4 regions of the Pseudoalteromonas sp. TP27 genome follow, and region 4 is predicted to be linked to each of the others. Evidence: predicted binding sites of a transcription regulator. Region 4 holds the regulator's gene; each other region holds the start of a gene.
The links. The regulator sigma-54, encoded in region 4, starts transcription at its own class of promoters, with help from an activator protein. The targets are predictions, from matches to a motif close to GTTGGCACGNNNNTNGNNT.
Positions count from the first base shown of each region.

Region 1 (4,786 bases), on a different contig from region 4:
TGTTTTTGTGCAAATTCATTAAGTAAACGGTACGTCTCGCCTACTCCCACTTGATTATCAATCATCGTGGTATGTTCGGTCCGTTCACGTACGTAACCTTCCGTGTTTACATTGGTAATATTTTTACTTGTCGTTTGCAGTAAATCAGAACTTGCTCTTATCCCAGAATTTGCAATGTTTAATAAATTAAACGACATATTACTTTACTCCTTGGCGGATAATGTTTGTTGCAATATTTTTAAGCTCAGTACTATTAAGTACTTGTTTAATTTTATCCGCATAATTTGGGTCTGTTGCATAACCAGCTTTTTGAAGAGAGTCTAAAAAGTCATTTGGTTTTGCTGTATTTTGTAATGCTTCTTTATAGCGTGGGTTTTGCGTTAAAAAATCTACAAAATCATTAACGCTGTCTTTAATTGAATCATATGCCCTAAAGCTTGCTTGTTTTTTAACGGGTGTACCTTGCTCAAATTCAAGCGTTACTTTGCTTGCTTTATCGCCTTCCCAGCTTTTATCTGACTTAATATTAAATAAGTTATTTGAACTGCCGCCATCACTTTTATTAATGATATGCTTGCCCCAACCTGTTTCAAGTGCTGCTTGTGCAACCATAACGGCTGGGTTTAAACCAATTTTTTTAGCCGCTGTTTTTGCATGCTCCCACACTGAACTTACAAACTCTTCGGCAGTGTCGAAGTTTGCCTTATTGTCATTCGACTTAGCCTCTTCTGTAACTTTGTTATCAGTTAATGGAATGATTTCTTTTTTATGCTGTTGATGCGGCAACTCTGTGCCTGCACGCTGCTCACTTAAAAAATCATTGCTCGTTCTGAGTACTGAGCTTGGCGTGTAGTTTTTAGCATCAGGGGAGAGTTGTTGAACGATTAAATCAGCCAGCCCTAATGAGCCATTAGATGACAATTCAGATGAAAGTTGTTGGTCGTGCATTTCTTCAAAAAACTTTACGCTACTTGAATTAAATGGGCTTTCTTTGTCCTCAAATGCTTCATTTGCTTTGCGCATACCTTTGAGCAACATTTGCGTAAATATTGCTTCAAATTGTGCAGCCGCTTTTTTAAGCGCAGCTTTAGAAGCATCTGTCGATGCGTCGCCACTTGTTAAGGCTTCTTGTCGAAGTGAGTTTAAGTTGCCTAAATCAAAAAAGTTTTGCTTATCGAGGTGGTTCGTTTCCATCGGCTTTTTGACACAAAATGAATAATGCAGTTAAAAATGCAAAAATTGAGCCACTACCGAATAAAATGATAAATATAATAATTTTGAGTTACTGTAAATAAAAAAGCCCTATATCTTGTTTGAAAGATATAGGGCTTTAAGTAATACGTAATCTGTGTGCCTATAATATTTAAATAACAACTAACTGGCCATTAATTGCGCCCGCTTCTTTTAATGCCTCTAAAATAGCCATTAAGTCACCAGGTGCTGCACCTACTTCATTAATTGCACGCACTAAATCATCTAAGCTCACACCTGGATTAAATACAAATGCGCGCGAGTCATCTTGGTTTACATCAATAATACTCTGCTGCGTGACAACAGTATCCCCTGCACCTAGCGGGTTGGGTTGCGTCACATTTTGTTGCTCTGCAATTGTTACGGTTAAGCCGCCGTGAGTAATAGCTGCAGGTTGAAGCTTAACGTTTTTACCTATAACAATAGTGCCAGTACGCGAATTAACTATTATTTTAGCTGCCATATCAGCTGGCTTAAATTCTAAATTTTCGAGTGTTGATAAATACGACACACGTTGCGAGGCATCTCTTGGTGCAACAACACGAACGGAAACAGAGTCAATTGCTTGCGCGCTATTTGGACCAACCAAATCGTTAATTGTTTTTTCTAAACGTTTAGCCGTTGTAAAATCAGGACGGTTTAGATTAAAGGTAATAAAGTCACCTTGCATGAATGGGCTTTCTACGGTGCGCTCAACAGTTGCGCCATTGGGTATACGACCAACAGTGGGAGTGTTCATAACAACTTTACTACCATCTAAGCCTTCAGCTCCAAAACCACCTACAATTAAGCTACCTTGCGCAATTGCGTACACGTTACCATCTACACCTTTTAAAAAAGTTTGTAATAAAGTACCACCACGTAAGCTGCCTGCACTGCCAATAGAAGAAACAGTTATATCTATTGTTTGCCCAGGCTTTCTAAATGCAGGTAGTTCAGCATGCACTGCGACAGCCGCAACATTTTTAATTTTAGGACTTTGAGTTGAAGGTAATGTAATACCAAAGTTATTCAACATGCCTCTAAAACTTTGTTGAGTATATGAATTTTGCTCGCCAGTACCAGGTAAGCCTACTACTAAACCATAGCCTACCAACTGGTTTGAACGTACACCTTCAACCATAGATACATCTTTTATGCGCTCGGCACTGGCAGTAAACTGCCAGCCTAATAATACAATTAGACATAAAGTTTTAAAGCTGTTCATGTTACTACCCTCTAAAATGGAAACAGCGAACTACTAAAGAAACGTGTAAGCCAACCAGGACTTTGTGCTTCTTGCGTCTGCCCTTTACCTGAGTATTGAATACGTGCGTTAGCAATACGGTTCGATTCAACCGTATTATCGGCGCTTACGTCTTGAGGACGAACTAGCCCTTCTAACCGAATAAACTCTTCGCCTGTATTAAGCGTTAGCCATTTCTCGCCACGGATCACCAGGTTTCCGTTTGGTAAAACGCGCATTACGTTAACCGAAATATCACCGACTAAACTGTTTGATTGATTTGATTTTGAGTCGCCTGTAAACGACGAATCACTACCTATACCAAACTGAATGCTATCGCCACCTATATTTACAGGTAGGCCACCAAATCCAATAACAGGGTCTAAGCTTGCTTCGGTTTCTTTATCTGTTTCTGTTTTAGCTGCTTTTGTTGCTTGAGTTGACTCTTGCAATTTAACTGTAATTATATCGCCAGTACGCAATGCTTTCTTATCAGAGTATAAATCATTTGATGTATGTGTATTAAATAGTGAGCCTGTTGCTACCATCGGCTCTAAAACAGGCTCAGGGTACATAGGTGCGTAGTAAGGATCGTCCTGTACTATTTCACTATTTTGCGTAGACATACAACCACTTAAAAATAATGTGCCTGCTACAAATAAAATAATATTACGCATAATTTTCCCTACACTATTAAAGCTGTTGATTGATGTAACTCATCATTTCGTCAACGGCCGAAATTACTTTTGAGTTCATCTCATAAATGCGCTGAGTTTCAATTAGGTTTACCAGCTCTTCAGTTACATTTACGTTTGATGTCTCAAGTGAGCCCTGAATAATGCTACCTAACCCTTCAACGCCTGGGTTACCTTGTACTGGGGCGCCACTTACAGCCGTTTCGGTATATAGGTTTTGACCAATTGGCTCAAGACCCGACGGATTAATAAAATCACTAATAGTGAGCTGACCAATGACAACGTTATCGGCTTGGCCTGCAATACGTACAGATACTTCGCCATCTTGCGAAATAGTGATTGACTGAGCATCTTCAGGAACGTTCATTTCAGGCTGAATAACATAACCTGCTCCCGATGTCACAATTTGTCCATCGCCATCAGTAGTAAATTGACCATTGCGAGAATAGGCAATATTGCCGTCAGGTTGAAGTACTTCAAAAAAACCTTCGCCAGAAATCATCCAATCTAACGAGTTTTCAGTGGTCAACATATTACCTTGTGTAAATTCTTTTTGGTTGGCTACGACTTTAGCACCCGCGCCTAACATTAAACCTGAGGGCATTTGGGTATCTTGCGATGAACGGCCGCCAGGTTGGTTGATATTTTGATAAAGTAAATCTTCAAAAATGGCACGACTTTTCTTGTATCCAACCGTACTGGCGTTAGCTAAGTTATTTGAAATAACCGAGATATCTGTTTGTTGGGCATCAAGCCCAGTTTTGCTGATCCATAATGCTGGGTTCATAATAGAGTCCTCATTTTAAAGTTAAACTATTCTCAACAGCTGATCTTGACGCTCGTCAATTTCTTCGGCTGTTTTCATAAGCTTTACTTGTAATTCAAATTGTCGTTGATGGCTGATCATATCGACCATTTCGTGAACTGGGTTAACATTAGACATCTCCAATGAACCACTTAATACTTTTACATTGGCTGAGGTTTCAACCGTTTGATTTGGCTTTGGCCTAAATAAACCATCGTTACCTTTTTCAAGTGTGGAATTATTAGCTTCAACTATTTTTAAGCGATCAACTTCTTCTAAAAAGTTAGCTGGCGCGCCTTGTGGTCGTACTTGAATTGCACCATCTTCACTAAATCCTATTTTTTCAATCGGCACAGGTAAGATTATAGGACCACCTTCGCCAATTACTTGGCGCCCTCCACTGGTAACCAACATACCTTGGGCAGTTATATTAAGCGTACCCACTTTAGTGTAAGCTTCGTTACCTGAGGCGTCTTGCACGCTTAGCCAGGCGTTGTCGCTCATTGCTATGTCTAAATCACGGCCGGTTTGAACAATACCGCCCGATGTCATATCTGAACCAGGGCGTTCTTCCATAGAAAACACCCTTGTTGGTAGACCTTCACCAAATGCTTGCATCGATCGTGCTTGAGCAAAATCAGATTTAAAGCCTGTGGTATTGGCGTTCGCCAAATTATTGGCTTTAAGAGCCATACCCAGCATGCTTTGCTTAGCGCCAGACGCGGCAATGTAGACCATTTTATCCATAACATCGACTCACATAAAAATCTATGTGATAGTAAATGCAATATAGATGCCAGATTAAATTAT
Region 1 covers NZ_JARDAK010000005.1:130,844-135,629, reverse strand. The annotation lists gene flgK (flagellar hook-associated protein FlgK) at 1-197, opposite strand, end outside; gene flgJ (flagellar assembly peptidoglycan hydrolase FlgJ) at 199-1,194, opposite strand; gene PX700_RS08350 (flagellar basal body P-ring protein FlgI) at 1,364-2,458, opposite strand; gene flgH (flagellar basal body L-ring protein FlgH) at 2,470-3,153, opposite strand; gene flgG (flagellar basal-body rod protein FlgG) at 3,170-3,958, opposite strand; gene PX700_RS08335 (flagellar basal body rod protein FlgF) at 3,980-4,723, opposite strand.
Region 1: the regulator sigma-54 is predicted to act here: its motif matches at 1,231-1,249, upstream of flgJ (flagellar assembly peptidoglycan hydrolase FlgJ).

Region 2 (4,786 bases), on a different contig from region 4:
ATAGTTTTATATTATTTTGCTAGCCAAAATATAAAAATCAAGGATGACAGACATGTTTCAAACTCTTCGCTATATCCTCTATTCTAGCTTTTTACTTATCAGTTTTTTTAGCTTTAGCGATACAACTTACTATAAATGTGTAACAGAAAAAGGCACTACCTTTTCTCAACTCCCCTGTGACGAAGAAGCAACGACTTATAAAGTTAACACAACGGGTAATCAGTATTCAGGCCCAAAAGTTGATTACACTAAACAACTGAACGAATTAGAACGTGAAAGGCTCCTATCAGGTTTACAGGCAGAGTTACGCAGTAATAACCACAAACTCACAATACTTGATCGTAATAAGCAGCGTGCTGAATATAAACAACAAGAACGGTTAAATCATATTCTAGCCGTTGATGATAAAAAGCGTATTACTAAAGATATTACTGAAAAACTAAAAATGATTAATAAAGAGTATAAAAAAGATGTATCGGCCATCGCTAAGCAGATTAAAATTCTCGAAAAAAAGATAGCTAAATACCAATAACCTTCCCTTAAATAGCGTGTAATATTTATCTTGGTTTTAAACTTAAAATAACATACCCTTAACACTATAGAGCATAAGCTCTAGGGACTATTAAGGAGTGCAAATGCAGCCTCGCCATATTGCTGAATTAATTTTAACGGGTTTTAAAAAGCACTATCAATTATTTCAAAAAACAACAGCCAAAGCCCCCCTCGCCTTTGCAAAAAAAGATTGGCAAGCAATTAATGATATTAGCCGTTTGCGTATCAGCTATTATGATGATCGTGTTAACGAAACCACACAAGCTCTAAAAAAAGAAACCCCAACAGAACAGCTTGATGAAAGCCTATGGCTTGAAGTTAAAAAAATATATCAACATTTTTTATGCTTCCACCCTCAAGCAGAACTCGCCGAAACCTTTTATAACTCTGTATTTTGCCGGCTGTACCATAGGCGCTATTTTCATAATGACTTTATATTCGTAGAAGCAACTTTGAAAGATGCGCCTTCGGTGCCTGTAGAGGCCGAATATAGGACATACTTTCCAGTAGTTGATGGCCTAAAGCCAACAATAAAGCGCATTATTAATCATTTTGATTTTAAAGCCCCATTTGTAAATTTAGAGCGAGATATTCGCCTTCTTGTTAAAGCATTTTATAAACAAGCACCCGATACACATCATCAACCTTGGCAAATGCGCTTTGATATTTTACATACGCCATTCTATCGTAATAAAGCAGCTTATATTGTTGGCCGTGTGGTCTCAAAAAGTGGGGTTCAGCCTTTTATAATCGCTGTATTACACGATGAAGATAACGGATTATATTTAGATGCACTTTTAACTAAGTCATCTCAAATGCGTGTTATTTTTGGCTTTGCCCGCGCTTATTTTATGGTAGAGACCCACGCACCTTCAGCACTTGTTCGGTTTTTAAATCAGCTTATGCCAAACAAAACACTTGCTGAGCTCTATAACGCAGTGGGTTTTCATAAGCAGGGTAAAACTGAGTTTTATCGAGAGTTTTTAAACCACTTATCTCACTCTAGTGATGAGTTTACAATTGCACCGGGTACTCCCGGTATGGTGATGATGGTATTTACCCTTCCCTCTTTTGATTATGTATTTAAAGTAATAAAAGACAAATTTGGTGAAAGTAAGCCCTTCGGCCGTGATACCGTATTAAAGCGTTATCAACTAGTAAAAAACCATGATCGCGTTGGCAGAATGGCCGATACCATAGAGTATTCTAACGTCGTATTTCCTTTGGCGCGTTTTGATAGTAATTTACTTGCGCAATTACACAAAACGATTGGCTCATCAATGGTAATTGAAGGCGAATGGTTGATCATCAAGCATTTATATATTGAACGGCGCATGACACCACTCAACTTATTTTTAGAAAATGCTGATGAAGAAAGTGCCGCCGATGCAATTGAAGAATACGGACAAGCTCTAAAAGAAATGATTGCCGTTAATATATTTCCGGGCGATATGCTCTTAAAAAACTTTGGTGTCAGTAAGCACAAACGTATTATTTTTTACGATTACGATGAAGTTCAATACCTAACCGATATGAACTTTAGAGCATTACCGAAAGCCAAAAGTTACGATGATTATTTAATGGATGAGCAAAGTTACTCTGTTGCACCACAAGACGTATTTCCAGAGCAGTTATGTACATTTGTAATGCCTAATCCTATGTATAAAAAGTTTTTTCTCAGCACTCATCCAGAGCTTATAGATGTTAGCTTTTGGAAACAGGCACAACAAAATATAAAAAATGGGCAGGTAAGTCATATTTACCCATACCCGACAGCACAGCGCTTTATCCATCACTGGTAGACGCAAAGGACACACAATGAATATAAGTAAAATAGATTTAAATTTACTCGTTTACCTCGATACATTACTTCGAGAATGCAACGTAACACGCGCTGCTAATCAATTGAGCATAACGCAACCTGCAATGAGTAATGGCCTTAAACGTCTTCGTAACTTATTTAACGACCCTATTTTGGTTCGTACCAGCGACGGTATGGTGCCTACCGAGCGCGCTTTGGAGTTACAGCCTGTAATACGTGGCATATTAATGACGCTTGAAGAAACTCTCGCACCTAATCGAGAATTTGAGGCAAGCCAAAGTAAACGTGTGTTTAGAATAATGGCCAGCGACTATGCGGCAAGTACATTAGCGCCAAAGCTTTTAAGTAAACTACATGAAGAAGCCCCCGATACTACTTTAGATATACTCACACCAAGTGATGTAACCTTTCATGATGTAGAAAACGGTAAAGTAGATATGGCAATTAACCGCTTTGAAAATTTACCTCAATCTTTTCACCATAAACGTATTTGGAAAGACAGTTTTTGCTGCTTAGTTAAGGCCGACAACCCCATTATTGAAAACTTTAGCCTCGACAGCTACTTAAAAGCACGCCATATATGGGTGAGTAAAACAGGTTTTGGTGTAGGCGTGGGCATGGACCCTAAAGATGTGCAAAAACTTGGTTGGGTTGACGAAGCACTTGCCCACTTTGGTAAACATCGTAACATTGCCACTTTTACGCGTAACTACCATGTAGCGATTCATTTAGCTAAAGAGAAAAATTTGATTGCGACCCTTCCTTCAAAAGCCGCAAATATATATTTAGATGATCCGGGGCTTAAAATTTTAGAGCCACCATTTCCAATTCCTCCTTTTGAGCTTGATATGATTTGGAGCCCATTGTTACATCGCGATGCAAGCCATATATGGTTGCGCCAAAAAGTAGCTGAAGTGGCTGAAGAGCTAAAATAACTTTATTACACAATATGATGTAAAAATTGCTAGGTTAATTTTATGCCTGTTAACTTAGCACTTCATTGAAAAATAATTAAACAAATAAAATCAAACAATTACACAATAATTAAAACGTGGAACATACATTGCTTTTATTAAATTGAACTATACATTCATTTAATTAAAGAGGTCATTATGAACACCCATCAAGGATCAGAAGTAAATCATATTACTGACATCATTCAAGTTATGAACAGCGGCATCGATTTTTATCAAAAAGCACAGGAAAAAATTGAAGACCCTGCTATTGGCGCACTTTTTCAGCGTATGATAGATGCCCGAAAAGTGAGTGTTGAGCGCTTGCAGCCCTATGCAATTAATGAAAAAGGCGAACGCGAAGATGGCTCATCTTTCGCAGTTGAAGCACGACGTGCATACACAGCTTTATTAACTACATTCAGCTCACATAACGACAGCACATATGTAAAAGAGCTTGAGGAAGTGGAAGATAAAACCCTTGCAGAAATTAAAGCTGCAATGGATAAACCACAACCGGCTGATTGCGAAGCTGCACTGGCTAAAACATTATTAACAATGCAGAGCTGCCATGCAGAAATGAGCCGCATGCAAAAAAATTAGTCATTGCTAAAATATAATTAGACCTAGGGCGTGTTGACCTTTCGTGATTAATTTTGCAGCAGACTGTTTGGTATTTAGGGAAGGCAGAGCCTATGTAGTGTGGTTATTCCCCATAAATAGGCGATAACGCAGCATAAATGCCAAACATCCGCTGCCCTTTGAGCTCGATCTAGGGACGATTAACTCTTTGTTGCCTGCATGGATGTAGGTAAGGGGCGTGGGCAGGACGCGAAAGCTTTGCTCGGTTTTACTTACTCTTACAGGGATGTAAGCCATTAAAGTAACGCAGGAGCAGTAACCTAGCCCACTAGGTTACAAACCTCGCGCCGCGATTAAATCGACCCTAGATTGAACAAATTTAAATCCACAAAGATCAACACGCCCTAGTACGATTGGGTTTAATTATTCAACCTAAGCCTAACGTTAGATAAATTTATTATCTAACGTTAGGCTTGTTTACTTTCGGTGGTAAAACATTCAACTGTTTTGCCACCTTCCCGCCAATTTTCATCTCACTTAATAGCCTTAAAATACTCTTTTTTCATTTTTTTTGATTTAAATTTTTTTCGTCACATCTTTGTAAAAATAGCGTTCTATTATTAACCTCACCAATCTGGACTAGACCAGAAAACATGAGGTTCATTTAATGATAAAACGACACGCAATAGCAACGGCAGTATTACTGTGTACCAGCCCGTTATTCATCACTTGTAATGCCATAGCTCAAAACGCAACATTTGTAGGTACGGTAAAAGATAATAAAACACATTTATCAGGTGCGTTAATTAGTATTGTAGGCACTGATAAAAGTACGGTTACCAACTATCAAGGCCAATTTGAACTACCTAAGCTTGAT
Region 2 covers NZ_JARDAK010000004.1:83,409-88,194, reverse strand. The annotation lists gene PX700_RS06860 (DUF4124 domain-containing protein) at 53-532, shown strand; gene aceK (bifunctional isocitrate dehydrogenase kinase/phosphatase) at 636-2,354, shown strand; gene PX700_RS06850 (LysR family transcriptional regulator) at 2,371-3,309, shown strand; gene PX700_RS06845 (ferritin-like domain-containing protein) at 3,487-3,930, shown strand; gene PX700_RS06840 (TonB-dependent receptor) at 4,577-4,786, shown strand, end outside.
Region 2: the regulator sigma-54 is predicted to act here: its motif matches at 3,425-3,443, upstream of PX700_RS06845 (ferritin-like domain-containing protein).

Region 3 (4,786 bases), on a different contig from region 4:
GCACAATAAATGAAAGCCGTTGTAGCAATACAACGGCTTTTAATTTTAAGAGTAAATTAACGCTAGATAGATTTAGAAATAATATTCCGAATAAATACTTATCGCTGCCAAAAACGTAGATTACGTAGTGACTCAATAAATGTCTCACCCGATATTTTAGCTAAATCAATCCAACCATCATCCGCTTTTCCATCAAGGCCTGCTGCTTTAAATAATGGCTTAGCTTCACTTGTAAAGCCTATATATTTCATATGTGCGTACGCATCACTTACAAAGTCTTTAGCTTCTGCAATAGCTGCTAGTTTTTCAGCTCCCTCTTCAGTGGTGAGTACAAGTACCGCATCGTATAAAACCGATGGTCCACCATTTATAACCTGATCGGCTTCAAAGTGCTTACCCTTGCTGCATTTAGCACCGCCAACTTGTGGGGCAATAATTTCAAAGTTTGCGCCTTCGCTTTTAAGTGTATTAGTAACCGATTCAAAAATTTCTGCATTAAAGCCATCACTCACTAAAATACCTAATTTGCGGCCCTTAAATGTATTTGGCGCATTTTTCAAAATACTTAACGCGTCAGATACAGGTAGGTCTTTACGTGTGGGCATAGCAGCTTCAGCTGGGTCTGGCATTTCTTGTAAACCAAGCCCTTCGGCAACTTTGTTTGCGAGGGTTTCGTCAATATTTAATAAATGCGATACCAAACGCTCTCGTATTGGTACATGCTCAACTTTAGAAAGCTCAAACACGTACGCAGATTGAATATGTACTTGCTCTACCTCTGTTTGGCTTAAGTAAAACTGACGAGCTTGACTGTAGTGATCACTAAATGTGTCTGAGCGATAGCGTAGCTTGTCACCACTCATTTGTTCTGATGAACTTTTGAACCCATGTGCAGGGCATTCACGAGGATTATTTTCGCTTGCGCTCCATGAGTTAGGTTCGTAATTAACACGTCCTTTAGGGTTTTGCATTGCCATGTGACCATCTTGCTGAAAATGTCTCATTGGGCACTTAGGTGCATTAACCGGGATCTGTGTAAAGTTAGGGCCACCAAGGCGCTTTGTTTGCGTATCAAGGTATGAAAAATTACGCCCTTGTAAAAGAGGATCTGGAGTAAAGTCGAGCCCTGGCACAATGTTTTGAGTACAAAATGCAACTTGCTCTGTTTCTGCAAAAAAGTTATCAACTACACGGTTAAGCACCATTTTCCCCACTATTTTAACGGGTACTTGCTCTTCTGGTATGAGTTTAGTGGCATCGAACACATCAAATTCAAACTCATCAGCAAACTGCTGATCAAATACTTGAACACCTAATTCCCACTCTGGGTAGTCACCATTACCAATGGACTCCCACATGTCGCGGCGATGAAAATCAGGATCTGCGCCATTTAATTTAAGTGCCTCGTTCCACACAACTGACTGCATACCGCCTTTTGGTTTCCAATGAAACTTCACGTATTTTTCATCACCTTCGCCATTAATAAACTTAAATGTATGAACCCCAAAACCTTCCATAAATCGCAACGAACGCGGAATAGCCCTATCAGACATTGCCCATGTAACCATGTGCATTGATTCTGGCGATAAACTTACAAAATCCCAAAAGTTATCGTGTGCGGTTTGCGCTTGCGGAAAGCCTCGGTCGGGCTCAGCTTTAGCCGAATGAACCAAATCAGGAAATTTCATAGCATCTTGAATAAAAAACACCGGAATATTGTTACCCACTAAATCCCAGTTACCTTCTTGAGTATAAAATTTAACGGCAAAACCGCGTACATCACGTGCTAAATCCGGAGAGCCCTTGTTACCGGCAACAGTAGAAAAGCGCGTAAACACAGGTGTTTTTTCACCTTTACGTTTAAAAATATCGGCGCTAGTTAATTCCTCTAGAGAATCATAGGTTTCAAAGTACCCATGTGCCCCGTAACCTCGTGCATGAACTACTCGCTCTGGAATGCGCTCGTGGTCAAAATGAAAAAGCTTTTCGCGAAGTACCTGATCTTCCATTAAACCTGGGCCACGCTTACCTACCTTTAACGAGTTTTGATCGTCGCTCACAGGGCAACCTTGCGCTGTAGTCATTGTTGGGTAGCCATCTGATGCGCTTTGATGTAGCTCGCCGCCTTTTCCTTTATTACCTGCGTATTTAAATGATTCAGCCATGTTTAGTCCTTCATTACAAATTAGTTAGTGGATAAATTTTTGCTTAAACAGCTAAAAGCAATTTCACTAAATGCAAAATAAAGACCAGCTAATCAAGCCAGTAAAAACAGCGATTCACGGTAAAAAAGTGAGTAATAAGTGGTGTCAAAAATAGAAAAACTTACAGAGCCTTGTAAGTTTTTCAAGATCATAAAAAGGACGCTTTAAAAAGTACCTTTAATTTAAATGATTAATCTTTACTTTAATTTCTGTCGCTGTTGTTTATAGCGCTATATTTGCTGGTACTCATACCAATTTAGTTATTCTACCTGCCACCGTTACTTTGTATCAATCAGCCTAGCGTTTGCCTATGGCTTATACAATGTAGTGCGGGAGATCAAAAAAGGATACAAACCAACACTTGCCTATTCACTCGAGTCGATGTTTAGAATCACTGCTAACGAATGGAGCTTTGCAATATTACTACTTATTATAATGATCGCTTCGATACGCCTAGCAGCGCTAATTAATGCACTATATTCAAACCATGTAAGCTAATATCGAAAGATAAGCAGGCCCTAGCCTTAGATATTATTCACTTTAATAGTATTAAAACACCCAAATAGCGTGTAAAAAAGGCTGATTTTCAATTTCTTCAGTACCGAGCTTGTTATACCAGTAGCGCCACTCTATCCCCACCATTAATTCGCGTGGGTTTAAGTTAAGGTTTTGCCCTACATCCCAATGCACTGCAGGTTGCGCTAAAAGCCATTCATTTACACTATTACCAAGCTCATCATCGCGACCCGAAATATATTCAACGTGGCCGGTAAAATAAAATGCTTGGCTACCAAACGAAAAAGGTGCGCCCCATGCAAGGTCTATAAAAAGGCTATTATCTTGTTTAGCTAGCTGATCTTTTTGTACACCGCCGTTAGCATCAATGTACCCTGCAAAAGTAGTGGTTAAAAAATCAAACCCAGGGGCATCCCAACTTAGTTTTACACCTGGCGTGTATTTCATTAAGCCTTCTTCGCCTGCATTAATACCAAACACTAAACCTGTATCTTTTATTGGGCCATAACTTAATGAAGTATCAAGTGCTTTAGATAAACTAAGTGTTGTGTACCACTCGCCATAAATACCCGTATCTTGAAAACCATCGGTAAGGCTATCGTTTAAAAAGTCTATAAAAAAGTAGTTGTCGCCTAAGTCATGCTCAGATGCATGCTCTAAAGTATAAGTACGTGTAAAAGACGACTCCCCTGTGAAAGGATTTAAAGCATCGCCAAAATTTGTGTGCAGTTGCGTAACGCTCCAATTTTGTGCCACTACAGAGTGAGACAAAAGCAGTATGTATGCAGTAAACAGTGTGTTTATAAATTTCATAAGTTGCTAACATAACTCCAGTTAAAATGCGGCAGGAGTATACCAGTGAGCATTTACTAACTAAAGAGTGGGCGTTATTAAAAAGAGTGATTTTTAATAAATTAATTAAATAAATAAAATCAATCGAAATTTACCATCCATTAATAGCATGAGACTCTGTGCAAATTTTACAATTAAATGCATATTTTTCATAAAAAAAACCAGGATAGTACTTAAATTAATAGGGCTTGAGTTTAGCCATCCCCTTTAAATAAAGGCTTACAGGTTAAATTACAGTATTCGGCACAAGCATTGCTTTATATAGCTCAAGTTATGTTTGTAGAGTTATTTCAACTACAGGCACAAAATCACATAACAGGAGACATTATGAGTAATACAAATAAAGTAGCCGAATTTACTGCACCAGGTATGGACAATGAAGCCGCGCAAAGCACTATTGAAACTCTCGATAATCGCATGGTTGCGTTAATCGATTTGCAACTTACTTTAAAGCATATTCACTGGAATGTAGTTGGCCCTAACTTTATTGGCGTGCACGAAATGATAGACCCTCAGGTTGATATTGTTCGCGAAATGACAGATACAATTGCAGAGCGAATTGCGACTCTTGGTGGAGTGCCCGTTGGTACGCCTAAATCAATTGTCGATCGCCGCACATGGAAAGAATACTCTGTAGGTAAAGGTTTAGTAACCGAACATTTAGCTGCGCTTGATAAAGTATACAACGGCGTTAATGCCGATCACCGCAAAGCAATTGAAACTCTTTCTGAACTAGATCCGGTGTCTGAAGATATGATCACCAGCCAATTAGCCGATTTAGAGCAATTTCAGTGGTTTATTCGCGCTCACTTAGAATCATCTACAGGCGAGCTAAAAAGCTAATATATTTAATCTAAGAAAGCCCAGCATTAATATGCTGGGCTTTTTTTTGCGTAAAAATCACTCTATTTATAATGATATATAGATGTGTATCAGTAAGCTCTAATACAAAGTTCATATAAAAACAATAGAAAATTGGTATTACCAAAAAAGTAACCAAAATAAAATTGAATGACTTTATACTCCTCACTACATCGCAAGTTTACAAGCCATACCCAACCTTTAATGAATACCTCATTATTTTTAACATCACTTAAAAAGCAAACTAAACATGTATAAAATTACATCGCAAAAGCTCAAAATAGCATCTAAACCCGCATTAAATAGTACAAATAATATAAAAAAACACCTTTGGTAAAGATACTTTAATAAAA
Region 3 covers NZ_JARDAK010000017.1:27,736-32,521, reverse strand. The annotation lists gene PX700_RS16865 (catalase) at 99-2,165, opposite strand; gene PX700_RS16860 (hypothetical protein) at 2,532-2,702, shown strand; gene PX700_RS16855 (nucleoside-binding protein) at 2,754-3,533, opposite strand; gene dps (DNA starvation/stationary phase protection protein Dps) at 3,900-4,415, shown strand.
Region 3: the regulator sigma-54 is predicted to act here: its motif matches at 3,812-3,830, upstream of dps (DNA starvation/stationary phase protection protein Dps).

Region 4 (4,786 bases):
GGCGAATGGTCACCGTATCGGTGTTCATTAGCGCGCCAGCAGAACGCTCTTGATACGAAAGCGCTTGTGTTGCACGTTCACGGTCTTGAATGTCCATCGCGCTAACAACGTCTTTATAAACGGTGTCTGGCAGACTACGTAATACTTCACCTAAGTCATCGTGGCCCATATCTTCGGTTGCGGCTGCAATGTGCTTAGGTTCCATTTGGGCAATAATGCCTAAACGTACATCTTCTGATAGTTCTTCAAGAACATCACCTTGTACGTCGGGATCAACCAATTGCCAAAGTAGTCGGCGAATTTTATGCGGTGATGATTCTAATAGTAGTGCGGTATCACAAGGAGCTGTTTTTGCGAGCATGCGCCTAACTTGAACAAATTGACCACTATTAAGTGACTTAGTCACCTGCTTTAGTTGTTGTAGTGGGTAATCTTGTTCAAAAGCTTCAGGCATTGGCGTCCTTTATAAATTTTTATATTACTTTATGGGGAGAGGTGAGTTAACTGGCGTCACTAACCATATTTATTTTATATATCTGTTTTAGTTGAGGCATTAGTAATGCGAGTGTTGTTTTTATAAAACAGATTACTCTTGTTCATTAAAGCGTTGTGCTATTAATTCTCCAACAGCATGTAAAGCTTGCTCAGAATCGGGGCCTTTACATACAACTTTTACTTCTTTTCCTTGGCTACTTTCAAGTAACATGAGTGCAAGTACGCTATCGCCTGCGGCTTCTTTGTCATCTTGAAATAATGTAATTGTCGCATCAAACTGCACTGCCAATTGGGCAAGCACTGTGGCTGCTCTGGCGTGCAATCCTAATTTGTTTTTTATTAAAAAAGTATCTTCACAATGCATAAGTTACTCTACCTAAGCTGAACAGGTGATTATTCAGCTATATTATTTTTCTTGTTCGCGATGGCGAATTTTTACATTGGGATGTGTCATTGCAAAACTTTCACCAATCGTTTGCGCTAAATACACAGAGCGATGTTGCCCGCCCGTACACCCAATGGCAATGGTCAAATAACTGCGGTTATTTCTCTCTAAATGCGGCAACCATGTTTGTACAAATGTTTGAATTTGCCATGTGAATTTTTGCACAATGCTATGACTAGCCAAATAATCTTTAACGGGTTGATCTAACCCATTTAAAGGTTTTAATTCAGGCTCCCAATGAGGGTTTGGTAAAAAGCGTGCATCAAATACATAGTCTGCTTCTTTTGGGATACCGTGTTTAAAACCAAACGATTCAAATGTGACAATAAGTTGCTTATCTTTTTTACCTAAAATCTTTTCACGAATAGATTCAGCGAGTTGATGAACGCTTAAATCAGTTGTGTCTATCATAAAGTCGGCGCGGGTGATTAATACATCAAGTAATTCTTTTTCTTTTTTGATGGCTAAATCCAGAGGCAGTGAATCTATTGATAATGGGTGTAATCTGCGTGTTTCAGAAAAGCGTTTGATCAATGTTTGATCGTCGCTGTCTAAATAAAATAATGTAGGTTTTGCAAAATCAGGTAGGTATTCAAGAATATCGTTAAATTCTTCCTGCTCTTTAGGAATGTTTCGAACGTCAATGCTGACAGCAATTCTATCGTAGCTATCAGATACACTGCGCACTAATGAAGGCAGTAGGTTTACTGGAATATTATCTACGCAATAATAACCTAAATCTTCTACAACGCGTAAAGCAACCGATTTCCCAGAACCAGAACGGCCGCTTATGATAATTAATTCCATTTATCACCCTTTAATAAAACTACGATTGATCAACAATAACTTGGTAAAGTTCAGCATCTGATTTTGCACAGCGTAACTGCTTACAAAAATCTTTGTTATTGAGTCTATCAGCAATGGTAGCTAGAGTCTTTAAGTGCTGCTGGTTATCTCCATCTGGTACGATGAGTGCGACGAAAATATCAACAGGGCGGTTATCTATAGCATCAAAATTAATTGGCGTTTCGCTAACGAGCACTAAAGCCAAAGGCTCTTCTGCACCGCTCATTCTTCCATGAGGAATCGCAATACCACGCCCTATACCTGTACTACCTAACTTCTCTCTGCTCATTAAAGCATTAAGAATGTCTTGTTGCGGTAGGTAGGGAAGTTTGTCATGAGCAAGTTCGCTAATAAACTCTAAAATTCTTTTTTTGCTATTAAAAAGGACCGCAGCTTTGCTGCAGTCCTGGCATATAAGTGAGCTTAATTTCATCATATTAGTGTCGAGCAAGCTTCTCTTTGTGTTTAATTACTTGGCGATCTAGCTTGTCGATCAACGAGTCAATGGCAGCATACATATCTTGATGTTCTGTAGAGGCAAAGAGTTCGGCGCCACTTACATGTATTGTCGCTTCTGCTTTTTGGTTTAGTTTTTCTACATCAAGAATGACATGAACATTATTAATATGATCAGAGTGTCTTTCTAGCTTCGCAAATTTAGTACTAATGTAGTCCCTTAGCGAATCGGTTAATTCTACGTGACGACCAGTTAAGTTTAGTTGCATAAGCATTACCCTCTTAGTTTAGCGTCTTAAATCAAACTTTTACGTTGATTTGACGGTGGAATAGCCAGAGATTCGCGATATTTTGCGATTGTACGTCTCGCTACTTTAATTCCTTGCTCAGCCAATATATCCGCTATTTTACTATCACTCAATGGTTTTGCTGAGTTTTCTGCTGCGATTAATTTTCTGATGAGCGCACGTATTGCTGTAGAAGAACATTCACCCCCATTTTCGGTGCTTACATGGCTTGAGAAAAAGTATTTAAGCTCAAATATGCCACGAGGTGTGTGCATATATTTTTGAGTTGTTACGCGCGAAATTGTTGATTCGTGCATTTCTACCATTTCAGCAACATCATTTAAAACCATCGGTTTCATAGCCTCAGGGCCGTGTTCAAAAAAGCCTTGTTGCTGCTTAACAATACAATTAGTTACTTTTAATAGTGTGTCATTTCTACTTTCTAAGCTTTTAATAAACCATTTAGCTTCTTGTAAATGTGAGCGAATAAACTGGCTATCACCACTTGATTTTACAGTGCGAGACATTGCCGCATATTGGCTATTAACACGAATTTTAGGCATGCTATCTGGGTTTAATTCAACAACCCAGCGGCCTTTAATTTTTTTAACTGACACATCAGGAATAACATACTCAGACTCTTCTCTTACAATAGTATCTGCAGGCTTAGGGCTAAGAGTATGTATTAATGTCATTACTTCTTTAAGCTCTTCTTCTTTGAGCTTAGTCTTCTTCATTAATGTACGATAGTCACGAGCAGCTAATAAATCAATATGCTCGGTTAAAATCATTTTAGTTTCATTAATGTAAGGTGTTTCTTTATCAAACTGGTTAAGCTGAATACATAAACACTCTTGTAAACTACGTGCAGCAATACCTACAGGATCAAACAGTTGGATGCGCTTTAATACAGCTTCAATTTCATCAAGTTCAACTTCGTTATCTTCTTCGTTTTCTTGATTAAAGCTTTCTAAAATCTCTTCGCAGCTTAGTGTTAAAATACCTGAATCATCAACGGCTTCTACGATAGCAATAGCAATAGCTTCATCGGTAGGACTAAATGGCGTTAATTGTAACTGCCACATTAAGTACTCGTGGAGCGTCTCTGTTGAGGCGCCTTGGTAGATTGACTCGTCTTCAGGCATTGGACCTGATGATGCTGCAGGAGCAGCACTCATGTACTCATCCCAGCTAACATCCATAGCCATGTCGTCACTTAGCGTGTCTTTTGCAAGTGCTTCACCACTATCTTGTTCGTATTCGCTTGGAGCATCGTCGGCCGATGCGCTAACAGTTATGTCATCGGTATCTGCTTTTTGCTCGTTTTTACCAGCAGCGTCTTCGGAATAGTCTGGTTCTTCAACCTCTAATAGCGGGTTGCTGTCGAGAGCTTCTTGTATTTCTTGCTGGAGATCCAATGTACTGAGTTGCAACAAACGAATAGCTTGTTGCAGCTGTGGAGTCATTGTAAGTTGCTGGCCCATGCGCAGCTGTAGTGATTGCCTCATGTATCTCTAACAATCCTTTTATGTTGTTATAATTAATACTAGCAGATGCTTAAAGACATGGCGTAAATGTTACAGCCTAAATTGCTCGCCTAAGTAAACATCGCGTACTGTTTTATCATTTAATACGTGTTCTGGAGTACCTGATGCAATCAGCTCCCCATGAGAAACAATGTAGGCTTTTTCACAAACATCAAGGGTTTCTCTTACGTTATGATCGGTAATTAATACACCAATCCCACGATTTTTGAGATGTTCTATTATTTTCTTTATATCTAATACCGAAATCGGGTCAACACCTGCAAATGGTTCATCCAATAATATAAATTTAGGATCGGCTGCCAGCGCACGTGCTATTTCCACGCGGCGACGTTCGCCACCCGACAATGCCATACCTTGGCTATCACGAATGTGTTGTATGCTAAATTCATCTAATAATTTATCGAGCGTGTCTTCTCGGGCTTGCTTATTTAACTCTTTGCGTGTTTCTAAAATTGCCATTAAGTTTTGATAAACAGTCAGTTTTCTAAAAATTGAAGACTCTTGTGGTAAGTAGCCAATGCCTAATCTAGCACGACTATGCATAGGTAAAAGAGTAATATCGTTATCATCGATAGAAATTTTACCTTTGTCGCTAGGTACAAGTCCCACAATCATATAAAACGTGGTGGTTTTACCTGCGCCGTTAGGACCAAGTAAACCAACAATACTGCCTGCTTTGACTTCAAGGCCGACGTTTTTGACAACTTCAC
Region 4 covers NZ_JARDAK010000012.1:32,503-37,288, forward strand. The annotation lists gene mgtE (magnesium transporter) at 1-454, opposite strand, end outside; gene PX700_RS14105 (HPr family phosphocarrier protein) at 587-859, opposite strand; gene rapZ (RNase adapter RapZ) at 902-1,747, opposite strand; gene ptsN (PTS IIA-like nitrogen regulatory protein PtsN) at 1,767-2,219, opposite strand; gene hpf (ribosome hibernation promoting factor) at 2,224-2,511, opposite strand; gene PX700_RS14125 (RNA polymerase factor sigma-54) at 2,538-4,037, opposite strand; gene lptB (LPS export ABC transporter ATP-binding protein) at 4,107-4,786, opposite strand, start outside.